One region of the Streptomyces montanus genome, then DNA from elsewhere that is predicted to be linked to it. Evidence: predicted binding sites of a transcription regulator. Region 1 holds the regulator's gene; each other region holds the start of a gene.
The links. The regulator HspR, encoded in region 1, represses chaperone genes until heat shock. The targets are predictions, from matches to a motif close to TTGAGNNNNNNNNNCTCAA.
Positions count from the first base shown of each region.

Region 2: the regulator HspR is predicted to act here: its motif matches at 1,020-1,038, upstream of clpB (ATP-dependent chaperone ClpB).
Region 3: the regulator HspR is predicted to act here: its motif matches at 4,388-4,406, upstream of dnaK (molecular chaperone DnaK).

Region 1 is NZ_VBZC01000006.1:238,750-244,120, reverse strand. Features, by position in the region: partial or broken gene FE633_RS48145 (IS200/IS605 family accessory protein TnpB-related protein) at 1-63, shown strand, start outside; partial or broken gene FE633_RS07645 (ATP-binding cassette domain-containing protein) at 75-626, shown strand; gene FE633_RS07640 (hypothetical protein) at 698-1,324, shown strand; gene FE633_RS07635 (heat shock protein transcriptional repressor HspR) at 1,752-2,201, opposite strand; gene dnaJ (molecular chaperone DnaJ) at 2,206-3,399, opposite strand; gene grpE (nucleotide exchange factor GrpE) at 3,475-4,152, opposite strand; gene dnaK (molecular chaperone DnaK) at 4,149-5,371, opposite strand, start outside.
Region 2 is NZ_VBZC01000095.1:9,992-15,362, forward strand. Features, by position in the region: gene FE633_RS43925 (Rieske (2Fe-2S) protein) at 80-376, shown strand; gene FE633_RS43930 (pyridoxamine 5'-phosphate oxidase family protein) at 547-960, opposite strand; gene clpB (ATP-dependent chaperone ClpB) at 1,101-3,713, shown strand; gene FE633_RS43940 (YbjN domain-containing protein) at 3,884-4,408, shown strand; gene FE633_RS43945 (hypothetical protein) at 4,681-5,154, opposite strand; gene FE633_RS43950 (helix-turn-helix transcriptional regulator) at 5,129-5,371, opposite strand, start outside.
Region 3 is NZ_VBZC01000062.1:42,793-48,163, forward strand. Features, by position in the region: gene FE633_RS38105 (helix-turn-helix domain-containing protein) at 1-739, shown strand, start outside; gene FE633_RS38110 (hypothetical protein) at 747-1,169, opposite strand; gene FE633_RS38115 (helix-turn-helix domain-containing protein) at 1,393-2,256, shown strand; gene dnaK (molecular chaperone DnaK) at 2,462-4,342, opposite strand; gene FE633_RS38130 (OsmC family protein) at 4,575-5,000, opposite strand.

The DNA of each region.
Region 1 (5,371 bases):
GCGGGCCGGGTACGGGTGGTGCGCGGCGGCAAACGCCTCGCGCACACCCGTCACCACTCCGAGCAGGACACTGCCTCGACGGCACCGACATCACCACGCTCACCCGCGCCGAGGTGCGCCGCCGCATCGCGTACGTGGAGCAGGACACCCCGATGCTGGCGGGCACCCTCCGCGAGAACCTCCTCTACGCCGCCCCCGACGCCACCGAGGAGGCGATCTCCCAGGTGCTGCGGGACACGCTGCTCGACTCCCTCGTCGACCGGCTCCCGGAGGGGCTCGACACCCACGTCGGCGCCCGCGGCCTCGCCCTCTCCGGGGGCGAGCGCCAGCGCCTCGCCATCGCCCGCGCCCTGCTGCGCCGCCCACAGGTGCTGCTGCTGGACGAGGCGACGGCCCATCTCGACGGGCTGAGCGAGACCGCGCTACGGCATACCGTGGAACGGGCGGCCCGGCACTGCACCGTCGTGCTGATCGCCCACCGGCTGTCCACGGTCACCTCCGCGGACCACATGGTGCTGCTCGCGGACGGCCGTGTGAGCGACCATGGCCGGCACGGGGAACTCCTGGGGAGGAACGAGCTGTACTGGGATCTCGCCGCCACCCAGCTGACCGCGGCAGGAGGCTGACACCGCAACCTGACGTAAGTCCCTGACGTACTGACCATCCGTCAGAAATGCACACAGCAAAGGAAGACCGCATGCCGAAGGACCCGGCACCCGCACCCGAGGCCGCGCACACGCCCGACCGTCCCCACGACGCGGTGCCCGACGACCACTGGGACGACGACCACTGGGACGACGAGGAGAACCCGGAGCCCGTCGTGGAACACCTCGTCCAGGACGACCTGTTCGGTGAGCTGAGTGTCCGACTGGACACCGAGCAAGGAGAAGTGACCGTCGAAGGCGAGGCGATCCCCCGGGTCGTCCTGCGCCGCGACGCCGGGACCAAGGCCGAGACCCACATCCCGATCGGTACCCGGGACGGCGACCTGCTCACGCTGACCGTCGACGGCGAGGACGCGGTCCTCATACCCGCGAAGGGACGGCTGACCCGGGGGTCGTACCGCGTCGACGTACGGCACGCGGGCCGCGCCCACCGCCTGGTGCCCGACTCCATCCCGGGCAGCCGGCTCCTGAAGGACGAGGAACACATCGGGGACTTCTCCTCGGACGGCGACGGGCAGGTCCTGGCCGAGTGGAAGGAGGGCGCCCAGGTGGACGCGGCGGACGCGGCCCTCGGGTACGCGCTCGCCGCCGCGTTCGGCACCGGCGCGCAGCCCATGTGGATGCTGGCGATCGACGCGATCGGCGACCTCATCCCCTGACGGGACGCATACCGCCGAGGGCCCCGCCGGTGACGACGTACCGGCGGGGCCCTTCTTGCTTCTGACTTCTTGTCGTTCTGCCTTTCGTGCCGGCAGCCGGCGGTGTGGGCCCGCACCGTGCGTTCCGCGATGCCCAAGGGCCGCGCCAGCCACCGGTTCTACTCCCTCGTCGCGAGCAGCAGCAAAACCTCCCGCTCCTGGTCGGTGAGCGCGGAGAAGTCGAGCATGTCCTCCCGTACGACAACAGCCATGTGATTCCCCCTGGTTGTTCTCGGTCGTGTTGGGTTCCGTAGGGTGGGATCCTGCACCGGACGGGACACTTCATGCCATCACCGACCGCTCTTGCCATCACCGACTGCCAACTGCGTGAAGGGGCCCGGAGGTTCGACAACCTCCGGGCCCCTTCACGCAGTTGGCAGTCCGCCGGCTACTGGTCCTGCGACCTCTTCGGCCGCCACACCACCAGCGCGCTCGTCTGCTGCACCTCCTGGTACGGCACCAGATCGCGCCGGTACGAGGCGTGCACCGCGGCCTCGCGCTGCCGCATGGCCGCGGCGGCGCCGTCCAGGGCCGCCTGCATTTCCGCCATGCGGGACTGGAGGGCGGCGACCTGGTTCTCCAGTTCGATGATGCGCTTGATGCCGGCGAGGTTGATGCCCTCGTCCTGGGACAACTGCTGTACCTGGCGGAGCAGTTCGATGTCCCGGGCCGAGTAGCGTCGGCCGCGCCCCGCCGTGCGGTCGGGCGAGACCAGGCCGAGGCGGTCGTACTGGCGCAGGGTCTGCGGGTGCAGACCGGAGAGCTGGGCCGCCACGGAGATCACGTAGACCGGAGTCTCCTCGGTCAGCTCGTACGGATTGCGTCGACGGCCGTCCATCTCCTCATGCTCCCTTCGCCGCCTGGAACAACTCCGCCCGCGGGTCCTCTCCCGCGGTCGCCTCGCGATACGCCTCCAGCGCGTCACGAGCCTTGCCGGTCACGTTCGCCGGGACAGTGACCTCGACGGTGACCAGCAGGTCGCCGCGCGTACCGTCCTTGCGGACCGCGCCCTTGCCGCGGGCGCGCATCGTCCGTCCGTTGGGCGTGCCCGGCGGCACCTTCAGCGTGACCGGGGGCCCGCCCAGCGTGGGCACCTTCACCTCGCCGCCGAGCGCCGCCTCCGCGAACGTCACCGGCACCGTCACCGTGAGGTTGTCGCCCTTGCGGCCGAAGACGGGGTGGGCGCCGACGTGCACGACCACATACAGGTCGCCCGCCGGACCGCCCCGCTCGCCGGGCGCGCCCTTGCCGCGCAGACGGATGCGCTGGCCGTCGCTCACCCCCGCCGGGATACGGACCTGCATCGTGCGCGACGACTTGGCGCGGCCGCTACCCTTGCAGATCTCGCAGGGGTTCTCCGCGATCAGACCGCGGCCCTTGCAGTCCGGGCACGGGTCGGTGAGCGAGAAGCCGCCGCCCGAACCGCGCGCCACCTGGCCGGTGCCCACACAGGTCGGGCACACCCGCGGTGTGCCGTTCGCGTCGCCGGTGCCCGAGCAGGCCTTGCACGGCGACTGCGAGGACATGCGCAGCGGAACCGTCGCGCCGTCCACCGCCTCCGTGAAGCTCAGCGTGACCTCGGACTCGATGTCCTGGCCGCGCCGCGGCTGCGTACGCGTGCCGGTGCCCGCGCCACCGCGGTTGAACAGGCCCCCGAAGACGTCCCCGAGCCCGCCGCCGAAGCCACCGCCGGCACCACCAGCCCCGCCGCCCTGGGGCGCGCCTCCGAAGAGGTCGCCCAGGTCAAAGTTGAAGCTGCCGGCACCGCCGGCGCCGGGGCCGGGCCGGAAGCCGCCGTTGCCGAAGAGAGCGCGTGCCTCGTCGTACTCCTTGCGCTTCTTGGGGTCGCCGAGGATGTCGTTCGCCTCGGAGACCTCCTTGAAGCGCTCTTCCGCCTTGGCGTTTCCCGTGTTGGCGTCCGGGTGGAACTCGCGGGCGAGCTTCCGGTACGCCTTCTTGATCTCGGCCTCGGTCGCGTCCTTGGGGACGCCGAGGACCTTGTAGTAGTCCTTCTCGATGAAGTCCTTGGTGCTCATCCTCGACGTCCCTCCTTCCTTCTCACGCGCCGTAGGGTCCGTACGTTCATTCGTACGCCCCGTACGTCGCCGACGTCAGCCCTCGTCCGGGCCACCGTTCTCCTTGTCGTCGGCGTTGTCGGCCGCCGGCTGGGCCTCATCGGCCTTGACCGTCTGCGCGCCCGGCTGCGGCTCGGCGACCGCCACACGCGCGGGGCGGATGGTGCGCTCGCCGAATCGATACCCCGGCTGCAGAATCGCCACGCACGTCGTCTCGGTGACGTCGGGTGCGTAACTGTGCATCAGGGCCTCGTGGATTGTCGGGTCGAAGGGCTCGCCCTCCTTGCCGAACTGCTGCAGTCCCAGCTTGGCCGCGACGGTCTCCAGCGACTCGGCCACCGACTTGAAACCACCGACCAGCTCGCCGTGGTCCCGTGCGCGGCCGATGTCGTCGAGCACGGGCAGGAGCTCGGTCAGGAGGTTCGCGATGGCGATCTCCTTGACCGTGATCCGGTCGCGCTCGACCCGGCGGCGGTAGTTCTGGTACTCGGCCGAGAGCCGCTGGAGATCCGCCGTGCGCTCACCGAGCGCCGTGCGCACCTGGTCCAGCTGGGCCGTCAGACCCGCCGTCTGCTGTGCTGCCTGAGCTGCTGCCGCGTCCCCCGCCGGGGCCGCCCCCTCCTCGGAGGCGGCCTTCGGCTCGGCGTCTTCAGGGGTGGCGCCGGAAGGGACGTCGGGCTGCTGGTCGTCGAAGCCCGGGGTCTCCTCCGTCACGCGGCACCGTCCTTCCGGTCCTTCTCGTCGTCGACGATCTCGGCGTCGACGACATCGTCGTCTGCCTTGGCCTGCGCGCCCTCGTCACCGGCGGCACCCTCGGGACCGCCCGCGGCCTGCGCGCCCTGGGCGTCGGCGTACATCGCCTGGCCCAGCTTCTGCGAGACAGCGGCGACCTTCTCGGTGGCCGTACGGATCTCGGCGGTGTCCTCGCCCTTGAGCGCGGTCTTCAGCTCCTCGACGGAGGCCTCGACCTCGGTCTTGACCTCGCCGGGGACCTTGTCCTCGTTGTCCTTGAGGAACTTCTCCGTCTGGTAGACGAGCTGCTCGCCCTGGTTGCGGCTCTCGGCGGCCTCGCGGCGGCGGTGGTCCTCCTCCGCGTACTGCTCGGCCTCCTGGCGCATGCGGTCGACCTCGTCCTTCGGCAGCGAGGAGCCGCCGGTGACGGTCATCTTCTGCTCCTTGCCCGTGCCCAGGTCCTTCGCGGTCACGTGCATGATGCCGTTGGCGTCGATGTCGAAGGAGACCTCGATCTGCGGGACGCCGCGGGGGGCCGGCGGCAGACCGGTCAGCTCGAACATCCCGAGCTTCTTGTTGTACGCCGCGATCTCGCGCTCGCCCTGGTAGACCTGGATCTGCACGGACGGCTGGTTGTCCTCGGCGGTGGTGAAGATCTCCGAGCGCTTGGTCGGGATCGTCGTGTTCCGCTCGATGAGCTTGGTCATGATGCCGCCCTTGGTCTCGATACCGAGGGACAGCGGGGTCACGTCGAGGAGCAGGACGTCCTTGACCTCACCCTTGAGCACACCGGCCTGGAGCGAGGCACCGATGGCCACGACCTCGTCCGGGTTCACACCCTTGTTGGCCTCCTTGCCGCCGGTCAGGTCCTTGACGAGCTCGGCGACGGCGGGCATACGGGTGGAGCCACCGACGAGAACGACGTGGTCGATCTCGCTCAGCTGGATGCCGGCGTCCTTGATGACGTTGTGGAACGGCGTCTTGCACCGCTCCAGCAGGTCGGCCGTCAGCTGCTGGAACTGGGCGCGCGTGAGCTTCTCGTCCAGGTGCAGCGGGCCTTCGGCGGAGGCGGTGATGTAGGGCAGGTTGATCGAGGTCTCGGTGGAGCTCGACAGCTCGATCTTCGCCTTCTCCGCGGCCTCACGGAGGCGCTGGAGGGCCATCTTGTCCTTGCCGAGGTCCACGCCGTGGCCGCTGTTGA
Region 2 (5,371 bases), on a different contig from region 1:
GCTCAGTCGGGCGGCGTGAGCGACGAAGCCGGGAGCTGACGTGACGACTCCTCCCGACGACCGGTCCTTCCGCCGCGAGATGGCCACCGCCTACCGCTCCGGCTGGCACTTCATCGACCTGGTCACCGCCATCCCCCACAGCGGTGACTCGTTGATGGTGACCGTGTTCGGCGAGCCGGTCGTGGTGACCCGTGACGAGGACGACGACGTGCGGGCCTACCGGTGCCTGCGGCGGCCCCGCGGCGCGCCGCAACCCGTGCGGTGTGCCATACGGTACGGAATGATCTTTGTGAACCTCGATCAGCGCGACCATCGGCTGGTCGAGCCGGAAGCCCCGGACGCACGAACCATCTCAGCCACCCCCCGCAGTGCCTGACGCGATTCCCCCGTCGTAGTAGATCGCGCAGGTACTTCCCCCCGCAGCGGCGTCACCGTGACCTGAACACGGTGACGCCGCTGCAGTTTCCAGAGATATTTCAGCCTATCCACCGGTCTCCGCAAGGGCTGAAATCAGCCTCGTATCGCCCGGCCTCGCGTCGGGCGGCGTCAGCCGCGGCCCATCGCCGAGGCCAGCTCGATCTCGATGACCACCCGGGACGGGTTGGGGGACGGAGTCCGCCCGTAGCGCTCGGCATACCGCCGCTCCGCCTCCGAGATCCGCCCGGGGTCCGGGGAAACCGTCGCGCGTCCCTCCAGCGTCGCCCATCGCCGCCCGTCCACCTGGCAGACGGCGGCCAGGGCCCCGTCGGCCCCCGCGGCCAGCACGTTCCTCACCTTCGCGCTCGACTTGTCGGCGATCACCCGAGCCAGACCGGCCTCCGGATCGTATGTAACTCCGACCGGCACCACATGCGGCGTGCCGTCGGGACGGAGAGTCGTCAGGGTGCACAGATGGCGTTCCCGCCAGAACCCGAGGTACGAGTCGTCGGGATCGCGCGGGTTCACGGGGTACGAGGCCATGGTCCGGAACTTAACCCCGGCCCCGCTCGTGCTCGGCGCTGCCCCCTCCCTCCGGACCCTTGAGTGGAATAGACTCAACTTTGTGTACGTTGGTTGGGTCAGTCAAGCCGGAGCCCGACCAGGAGGAGGAGAGCGCAGACGTGGACGCCGAGCTGACCAACAGGAGCCGGGACGCGATCAACACGGCGAGCAACCGTGCCGTGTCCGAGGGGCACCCGGACCTCACCCCCGCGCACCTGCTGCTCGCGCTGCTCGAGGGGCAGGACAACGAGAACATCACCGACCTGCTGGCCGCCGTCGAGGCGGACCAGGTCGCCGTGCGGACCGGTACCGAACGCGTGCTGAGCGCGCTGCCCAGCGTGACCGGCTCCACCGTCGCCCCTCCGCAGCCCGACCGTGAGCTGCTCGCCGTCATCGCCGACGCGGCGGAGCGGGCCAAGGACCTCGGTGACGAGTACCTCTCCACCGAGCACCTGCTCATCGGCATCGCCGCGAAGGGCGGCAAGACCGGGGACGTACTCTCCCAGCAGGGAGCCACGGCGAAGAAGCTGCTGGAGGCCTTCCAGAACGCGAGGGGAGGGCGCCGAGTGACCACAGCCGATCCCGAGGGCCAGTACAAGGCACTCGAGAAGTTCGGGACCGACTTCACCGCCGCCGCGCGCGAGGGCAAGCTGGATCCCGTCATCGGGCGGGACCAGGAGATCCGGCGCGTGGTGCAGGTGCTGTCCCGGCGCACGAAGAACAACCCGGTCCTCATCGGCGAGCCCGGCGTCGGCAAGACCGCCGTCGTGGAAGGGCTCGCGCAGCGGATCGTCAAGGGGGACGTGCCCGAGTCCCTGAAGAACAAGCGGCTCGTCGCGCTGGACCTGGGCGCGATGGTCGCCGGTGCCAAGTACCGCGGTGAGTTCGAGGAGCGGCTGAAGACCGTGCTCGCGGAGATCAAGGACTCCGACGGGCAGATCATCACGTTCATCGACGAGCTGCACACCGTGGTCGGAGCCGGCGCCGGCGGCGACTCCGCCATGGACGCGGGCAACATGCTCAAGCCCATGCTCGCGCGCGGTGAGCTGCGCATGGTCGGTGCCACGACCCTGGACGAGTACCGCGAGCGGATCGAGAAGGACCCGGCGCTGGAGCGGCGCTTCCAGCAGGTGCTGGTCGCCGAGCCGACCGTCGAGGACACCATCGCGATCCTGCGCGGGCTCAAGGGACGCTACGAGGCCCACCACAAGGTCGTGATCGCGGACAGCGCGCTGGTGGCGGCGTCCTCGCTCTCCGACCGGTACATCACCTCCCGCTTCCTGCCCGACAAGGCCATCGACCTCGTCGACGAGGCCGCCTCCCGGCTTCGTATGGAGATCGACTCGTCTCCGGTCGAGATCGACGAGCTCCAGCGTGCCGTCGACCGGCTGCGCATGGAGGAGCTGGCGCTCGACAAGGAGACCGACCCCGCCTCCCGGCAGCGGCTGGAGAAGCTGCGGCGCGACCTCGCCGACAAGGAGGAGGAGCTGCGCGGCCTCACCGCCCGCTGGGAGAAGGAGAAGCAGTCCCTCAACCGCGTCGGTGAGCTGAAGGAGAGGCTCGACGAACTGCGCGGACAGGCCGAGCGGGCCCAGCGCGACGGCGACTTCGACACCGCTTCCAAGCTCCTCTACGGCGAGATCCCCGCCCTCGAAAGGGACTTGGAGGCCGCCTCCGAGGCCGAGGAGGAGGTCGCCAAGGACACGATGGTGAAGGAGGAGGTCGGCTCCGACGACATCGCGGACGTCGTCGCCGCCTGGACGGGCATCCCCGCCGGACGGCTCCTCGAGGGCGAGACGCAGAAGCTCCTGCGGATGGAGGACGAGCTGGGCCGCCGGCTCATCGGCCAGACCGAGGCCGTACGTGCGGTGTCGGACGCCGTACGCCGCTCACGCGCGGGTATCGCGGACCCCGACCGGCCCACCGGATCCTTCCTCTTCCTCGGCCCCACCGGCGTGGGCAAGACCGAACTGGCCAAGGCGCTCGCGGACTTCCTCTTCGACGACGAGCGGGCGATGGTGCGTATCGACATGTCGGAGTACGGCGAGAAGCACAGCGTCGCCCGGCTGGTCGGCGCGCCCCCCGGCTATGTGGGTTACGAGGAGGGCGGCCAGTTGACGGAGGCGGTCCGCCGCCGCCCGTACAGCGTCGTACTCCTCGACGAGGTCGAGAAGGCGCACCCGGAGGTCTTCGACATCCTGCTCCAGGTGCTCGACGACGGGCGCCTCACGGACGGACAGGGCCGCACGGTCGACTTCCGCAACACGATTCTGGTCCTCACCTCGAACCTGGGCAGCCAGTTCCTGGTCGACCCGATCATCAGCGAGGAGGAGAAGAAGCAGCAGGTGCTGGAGGTGGTGAGGGCCTCGTTCAAGCCGGAGTTCCTGAACCGGCTCGACGACCTGGTGGTCTTCTCGGCCCTGGACAAGGACGAGCTCACCAGGATCGCCCGGCTCCAGATCGACCGCCTCGCGGAGCGCCTCGCCGAACGCCGCCTCAGCCTGCACGTCACCGACGAGGCCCTGGCCTGGCTCGCCGACGAGGGCAACGATCCGGCCTACGGTGCCCGCCCTCTGCGCCGTCTCGTCCAGACCGCGATCGGCGACCGCCTCGCCAAGGAGATCCTCGCGGGCGAGGTCAAGGACGGCGACACGGTCCGCGTGGACCGCTTCGGGGACGAGCTGATCGTGGGGGCGGCGACCGCCGATTCCGGGACCGCGAAAAAGCTGTGATCCGGCCCGGGAAGACGCTGTGATCCGGCACGGAAAAACGCTGTGAGCTGAATCCCCGTGGGGGATCCGGCCAACGGACACCGAACCGGCCGAACCGCGCGGGTCGGGGGTTGCCACCCCCCGCCCCGCATGGGAGAGGATGGCGGAATCCGTACGAAGGGAAAAACACGGTGAGCATCGACCCGTCCTCGATTCCGAACTTCGGGGGCCAGCCCGAGCCGCAGAGCGGTGGACCGGCGGGCCCCGTCGTCCCGGATCAGGACCTCGTGAAGCAGCTCCTCGACCAGATGGAGCTGAAGTACGTCGTCGACGACGAGGGTGACCTCGCGGCGCCGTGGGAGCAGTTCCGTACGTACTTCATGTTCCGTGGTGAGGGGGACCAGCAGGTCTTCTCGGTGCGGACGTTCTACGACCGGCCGCACCAGATCGACGAGAAGCCCCAGCTCCTCGAGTCGATCGACGACTGGAACCGGCGCACGCTGTGGCCCAAGGTCTACAGCCACACGCACGACGACGGCACGGTCCGCCTGATCGGCGAGGCGCAGATGCTGATCGGCACCGGCGTCAGCCTGGAGCATTTCGTGTCCTCGACGGTCAGCTGGGTGCGGGCCGCCATCGAGTTCGACAAGTGGCTCGTCGAGCAGCTCGGCCTGGAGCAGGAGATCAACGAGGCGGAGAAGCCCGACGACGAGTAGTCCCCGCGGCTACTGGACGAAGGAGAGCCCGGCCGGGGCACCGACCACCAAGGTCGCGTGCCCGGGCCGGGCTCTTGCCGTTTGCACATCACTTGTCGTTGTGTTTTCACAACACTATTGTGTGGAGAAGTAAGAATGGCAAGCATGTGCTTTCAAGGGACCACAGGAGGAACTCCATGAGTACGGCCGTGATCATCGCCATAGCCATCGCCCTGATCATCGCCGTGGTGGCGCACAACAAGGCCCGCGGGCGCTGAGGTCGCTGAGGGCGCTCAGTCGTCGGCGTCCAGTTCCTCGTCGGGCCTGGCCCAGCCGAGGATGACGGTCGGCAGCACGGACGCGGCGAGCATCAGGGTGGTCAGCACCGCCGGGGCGCGGTCGAGGACCGCCCGGTCGTTCTGGAAGACGACGAGCATCAGGACGACGGCCATTCCGGACGCGATCGCGAACTGGTAGCCGATGAAGCCGACCCGGTCGCGCACCTCGCGCTCCCGCTCGTCGAGCCGCTCTGCCGGACGCTCGGCGATCGCCCGCGTACCGGAGCGCAGGACACCCCACAGCACCAGCCACAGGAACAGCCCCAGGATCCAGGGGGCGTGCGTGAAGGCGTTGCCGTCGGAGGTGAGCGCGAACACCAGCATTCCGGCGAGCAGCAGCGCCATGGCCGCGGAGGCCGCGCGGCGGTACCTCACGTGCGCGGGAACCCGGCGACCCGCCAGGTCAGTGCGGGCGCTGGGCTGACTCACTGGATTCCTCCGTGGGCTGGTAGAGCTGCGTGGACAGCGGTGCGAAGGGGTGGCGGCTGAACACCGCCTCGACCGGCAGCCCGAAGACCTCGCAGATGCGGAAGGCGAGGTCGAGGCTGGGGTAGTAGTTGCCGCGCTCCAGGGCTCCGATGGTCTGCGGGTTGACGTCCACGGCTTCGGCCAGCGCGGCGCGGCTGAGGCCGCGTTCGGCGCGCAG
Region 3 (5,371 bases), on a different contig from region 1:
TCAGCTGGAGCTGGCCTTGCGGGCCGGGTCGTCGGCGCGGCACATCAGTTTCATCGAGACGGGCCGCTCCCGGCCGAGCGAGGAGATGGTGCTGCGTCTCGCCGAGCATCTGGACGTCCCCGTGCGGGAGCGCAACGCCCTTCTGCTGACGGCCGGTTACGCACCCCGCTATCCGGAGACCCCGCTGGACGACCCGGCGATGGGGGCCCTGCGGGAGGGCATGGAACGGCTGATCCAGGGATACGAGCCCTATCCGGCGATGGTGGTGGACGCCACCTACAACGTGGTCGCCGCCAACCGGGGCATCGCGATGCTGCTCGACGGCGTGCCCGAGCACCTGCTCGCCCCGCCGCTCAACGCGATGCGTCTGACCCTGCACCCGGAGGGCCTGGCGCCCAGGATCCGCAATCTGCACGAGTGGCGTGGTCACCTGCTGGACCAGATGGGACGGCAGATCGCCCTGCGCCGCTCGGAGTCGCTGCGTGTGCTGTACGAGGAGGTGGCGACGTATCCGTATCCCGACAACCCGTACCCCGAGGGCGCCGAAGCGTCCCCGGAGCCGGTCCCCCTCATCGCGCTGCCGATGCGGATCGAGCACGACGGTCGCGTCCTCTCCTTCATCTCGTCCATCTCGACGTTCAACACCCCCATGGACGTGACCGTCGCCGAGCTGGCCATCGAGACGCTCCTCCCGGCCGACCCGGCGACGGTCAAGTACCTTCAGTCGCTGATTCCCTGACGGTCACTCAGTCGCGATCGGCCGCCGCCCGCAGCGCCATGTACTGCAGGCCCGCGAAGCCGGCCACGGTCAGCGCCTGCACCGGCACCCACACCGCGCCCGCCGTACTCGGTGACAGCCACACGGCGAGCGCGACGAAACTCAGCGCCGCCCAGGCGAGGTTGGCCTCGATCACGGCGCGCACGGGAAGGACCGGCGGGCGTCGGCGCGTGGCGAGCCAGGCGACGCCCGCCGCGTAGGCCAGGAGGAACAGCCCGAGCCCGAGCAGCATCCCCGAGCCGATTCCGAGCAGCCGCCCGAGCGGTCCGGAGACGGCGGCGTAGGCGATGGCGTTCGCCCCGGTGACCAGTGCGTCGAGTGCCAGGAAGCGGCGCAGCATGGTCTGCGGCTCGCTGGTGCGGGCCAGGGCGGCGAGCTGGGCTGCGGACATGATGGATCACCTTCCGTCGATGTCGGGGCGGGCCGGCACGGGCCGGCGGGACCCGGATCCCGGGACGGAGTGCGCCGGCCCGGGACCCGGTGCGTCCACCCTGCCCGGCCGCGCGGACAGGCGTCGATTACCTGAGAGGTCATGGGCGCTCTGCCGTTCACGTGAGGGTTCTCCGGAAACATGGCAAACTTCTGGCGATGCTCGGCGCTTGGGGAGGCGTGGCGTGAGTGAACGGCGTCCTGCGCCGACCGTGGGCCAGGTGGTGCTGGGGAGACGGCTTCAGGAGTTGCGCGAGGCGACCGGGCTGAGGCGGGACGAGGCCGCGCGGATCCTGCGGGTCACGGCCGCGACCGTCCGCCGGATGGAGATGGCCGAGGTCGCCCTGAAGATCCCGTACATGCAGGTGCTGCTGTCCACGTACGGAGTGCCCGACGACGAGATCGCGGTGTTCGTCGCGCTCGCCGAGGAGGCGAACCAGCCCGGCTGGTGGCAGCGCTTCCACGACGTCCTGCCGGACTGGTTCAGCATGCATGTGAGCCTCGAGGGCGCGGCCTCGGTCATCCGGTCGTACGAGCCGCACTTCGTGCCCGGCCTGCTGCAGACCGAGGACTACGCGCGCGCGGTCCTGGAGGCCGGCACCGTCGGACAGACGCGGCCCGAGGAGATCGAACGGCATGTGTCACTGCGGCTGGCCCGGCAGAAACTACTGACCCGCGAACACGCGCCCCGCCTGTGGGTGATCATGGACGAAACGGTGCTGCGGCGGCCGGTGAGCATCCGCGGCGAGGTGATGCGGGATCAGCTGGACCGCCTCCTGGAGGCCGTCGAGAACGACCGCATCACGCTGCAGGTCGCCGAGTTCGAGTCCGGCCCGCATCCGGGCACGTACGCGCCCTTCGCGCTGTTCCGATTCGCGGAGCCCGAGCTGCCGGACATGGTCTACAGCGAGTATCTGACCGGCGCCCTCTATCTCGACACGCGCGCGGAGGTCGCCGCGCATCTGGAGGTCCTGGACCACATGACGGCCCGAGCGGCCTCGGCCCAGCGCACGAAGCACCTCATCGAGAGCCGCCGCGACGACTTCTGACGGAGGGGTTTCGCTGGGGCTCCGCCCCCAGACCCCGCTCCTCAAACTCCCCCAGCTACCGCTGGGAGGTGCCCCCAGAGGGGCTGAAATCTTCAGCCCGTCCGGCGTTTGAGGACGAGGCCGCAAGGCCGATACGGGGTCTGGGGGCGGAGCCCCCAGGAACAGGATGGGACGGGTAGGGGCGGCGGGGGCGAAAAACCCACCCCTAGGCAGCGCCGCCCTTCGTGTCCTTCTCGTCGTCCACGATCTCCGCGTCCACGACCCCTTCCTCGTCAGAGGCTTCCGAGGACGACCGCTCGGCGCCGGGCTGTTGGTCCGCAGGGCTCTGCTGCGTCTGGGCGTACATCGCCTGGCCCATCTTCTGGCTGACGCCTGCCAGCTTCTCGACCCCGGCCCGCAGGGCACTCGTGTCGGCGCCGTCGCGGTCCTCCAGCAGCGTCTTGAGCTCGGCGACCGAGGACTCCACCTCGGTCCTGGTCTCCGCCGGGATCCGCTCCTCGTTGTCCCGCAGGAACCGCTCGGTCTGGTACACGAGCTGCTCGGCCTGGTTGCGTGTCTCGGCCGCCTCCCGCCGCTGGCGGTCCTCGTCCGCGTACTGCTCCGCCTCGCGCATCATCCGGTCGATGTCGTCCTTGGGGAGCGCGGAGCCGCCGGTGACGGTCATCTTCTGCTCGCGCCCGGTGGCGAGGTCCTTCGCCGAGACGTGCATGATGCCGTTGGCGTCGATGTCGAAGGCGACCTCGATCTGCGGTACCCCGCGCGGCGCGGGCGGCAGGCCGGTGAGGTCGAAGACGCCGAGCTTCTTGTTGTAGGCGGCGATCTCGCGCTCGCCCTGGAAGACCTGGATGCCGACCGAGGGCTGGTTGTCCGTGGCCGTGGTGAAGATCTCCGAACGCCGCGTGGGAATGGTCGTGTTGCGCTCGATGAGTTTCGTCATGATGCCGCCCTTGGTCTCGATGCCCAGGGACAGCGGGGTGACGTCGAGGAGGAGTACGTCCTTCACGTCACCGCGGATGACGCCCGCCTGCAGCGCCGCACCGAGGGCCACGACCTCGTCGGGGTTGACTCCCTTATGCGGATCCTTGCCGGTGAGTTCCTTGACCAGTTCCGTCACGGCGGGCATCCGTGTGGAGCCGCCGACGAGGATGACGTGGTCGACGGCGGCGAGCTTCACGCCCGCGTCCTTGACCGCCTGGTGGAAGGGGGTCTTGCAGCGGTCGAGCAGATCACTGGTGAGTTCCTGGAACTGGGCGCGCGTGAGCTTCTCGTCGAGGTGCAGCGGTCCTTCGGAGGAGGCGGTGATGTAGGGCAGGTTGATGGTGGTCTCGGTGGACGAGGACAGCTCGATCTTGGCTTTTTCGGCACCCTCGCGCAGCCGCTGGAGCGCCATCTTGTCCTGGCCGAGGTCGATGCCGTACGAGCCCTTGAACCGTTTGACGAGGTGGTCGACGATCCGCTGGTCCCAGTCGTCGCCGCCCAGTTGGGTGTCGCCGTTGGTGGCCTTGACCTCGATGACGCCCTCGCCGATCTCCAGGAGCGAGACGTCGAAGGTGCCGCCGCCCAGGTCGAAGACCAGGACGGTCTGCTCCTCACCGCGGTCGAGCCCGTACGCGAGGGCCGCGGCCGTCGGCTCGTTGATGATCCTCAGCACCTTGAGGCCCGCGATCTCGCCGGCCTCCTTGGTGGCCTGGCGCTGGGCGTCGTCGAAGTAGGCGGGCACGGTGATCACGGCGTCCGTGACGTCCTCGCCGAGGTACGACTCGGCGTCCCGCTTCAGCTTCTGCAGCACCCGCGCGGACAGCTCCTGTGCCCGGTAGCGGGTGCCGTCGATGTCGCCCTTCTCCGGGAAGCGCCAGTTCGCGTCGCCCATGTGACGCTTCACGGAGCGCGCGGTGCGCTCGACGTTCGTCACCGCCTGCCGTTTGGCGACCTCGCCCACGAGGACCTCGTTGTTCTTCGCGAAGGCCACGACGGACGGCGTGGTCCGCGCGCCCTCGGCATTGGCGACGACGGTGGGCTCACCGCCCTCCAGTACGGCCACCACCGAGTTCGTGGTACCGAGATCGATCCCGACCGCACGTGCCATCTCCGTCCCCTTCCGCCCGGACTCTTCCACCCACCAGCACAAAACTTGAGTGCGCTCTTGTCAATCCCGTATACCCCGGAATGGCGGGACGCACCGCCCGGAGACAATCCCCGCACACAACGATGCCGCGCCCTTCCGGAGGAAGGGCGCGGCATCGAGGCGTATCGGGCGCTGACGGGGCGATCGAGACCTGTCGAGCGCGTGTCGGGCGCGTATCGGGCGCTGCCGAGCGTCAGGCCAGCTCAGCCGTCAGCGTGATCGTCGTGCCGGTGAGGGCCTGGCTGACCGGGCAGTTCTTCTTGGCGTCCTCGGCGGCCGCCGCGAAGCCCTCCGCGTCCAGACCCGGCACCTCGCCGCGCACGGTGAGGTGGATTCCGGTGATGCCCTCGCCGGGCTGGAAGGTGACGTCGGCCTTGGTCTCCAGGCGGGTGGGCGGAGTGCCGGCGCCGGTCAGGCCGTGCGACAGGGCCATGGAGAAGCAGCTGGAGTGAGCACCGGCGATCAGCTCCTCCGGGCTGGTCTTGCCGTTCGCCTCCTCGGCACGCGACGGCCAGGACACCGGCTGCGAGCCGATGCCGGAGGAGTCGAAGGTGACGGTGCCGCTGCCCTTGAGCAGTTCGCCCTCCCAGACGGTGTGTGCGGTGCGCGTGGTTGCCACGATGGTTCCTTTCGGATGGGATCCCTGGATCGGTTCCGTCCGGGCCATCCGATCACATCCGGGCTCGACACACCCAAAGGTTCGCGAGCCCACAGCGGCACGTGGGGCGGTGCGACATGCCCGTGGCACGGCAGCGATGGCCGGAATACGAGCTGGGCAAACGTCTTCGGCGGTGACATTTTGGGGCCCTCGTCGAGGTGCGGCCGCGGATCCGGTACTTGCGGCAGCGCGCACTGATCGTGATCGACCAGTCCGGCAGCGCGTGCACCACACGCCGCGCAGGGTGGTCGCTCCGTTCGGGCCGGTGAGTCGGGGAACATCGGCCCGACAGGCGGGCGGCTCCTCCGTCATGGGGGTACGGAGGGGCGGCC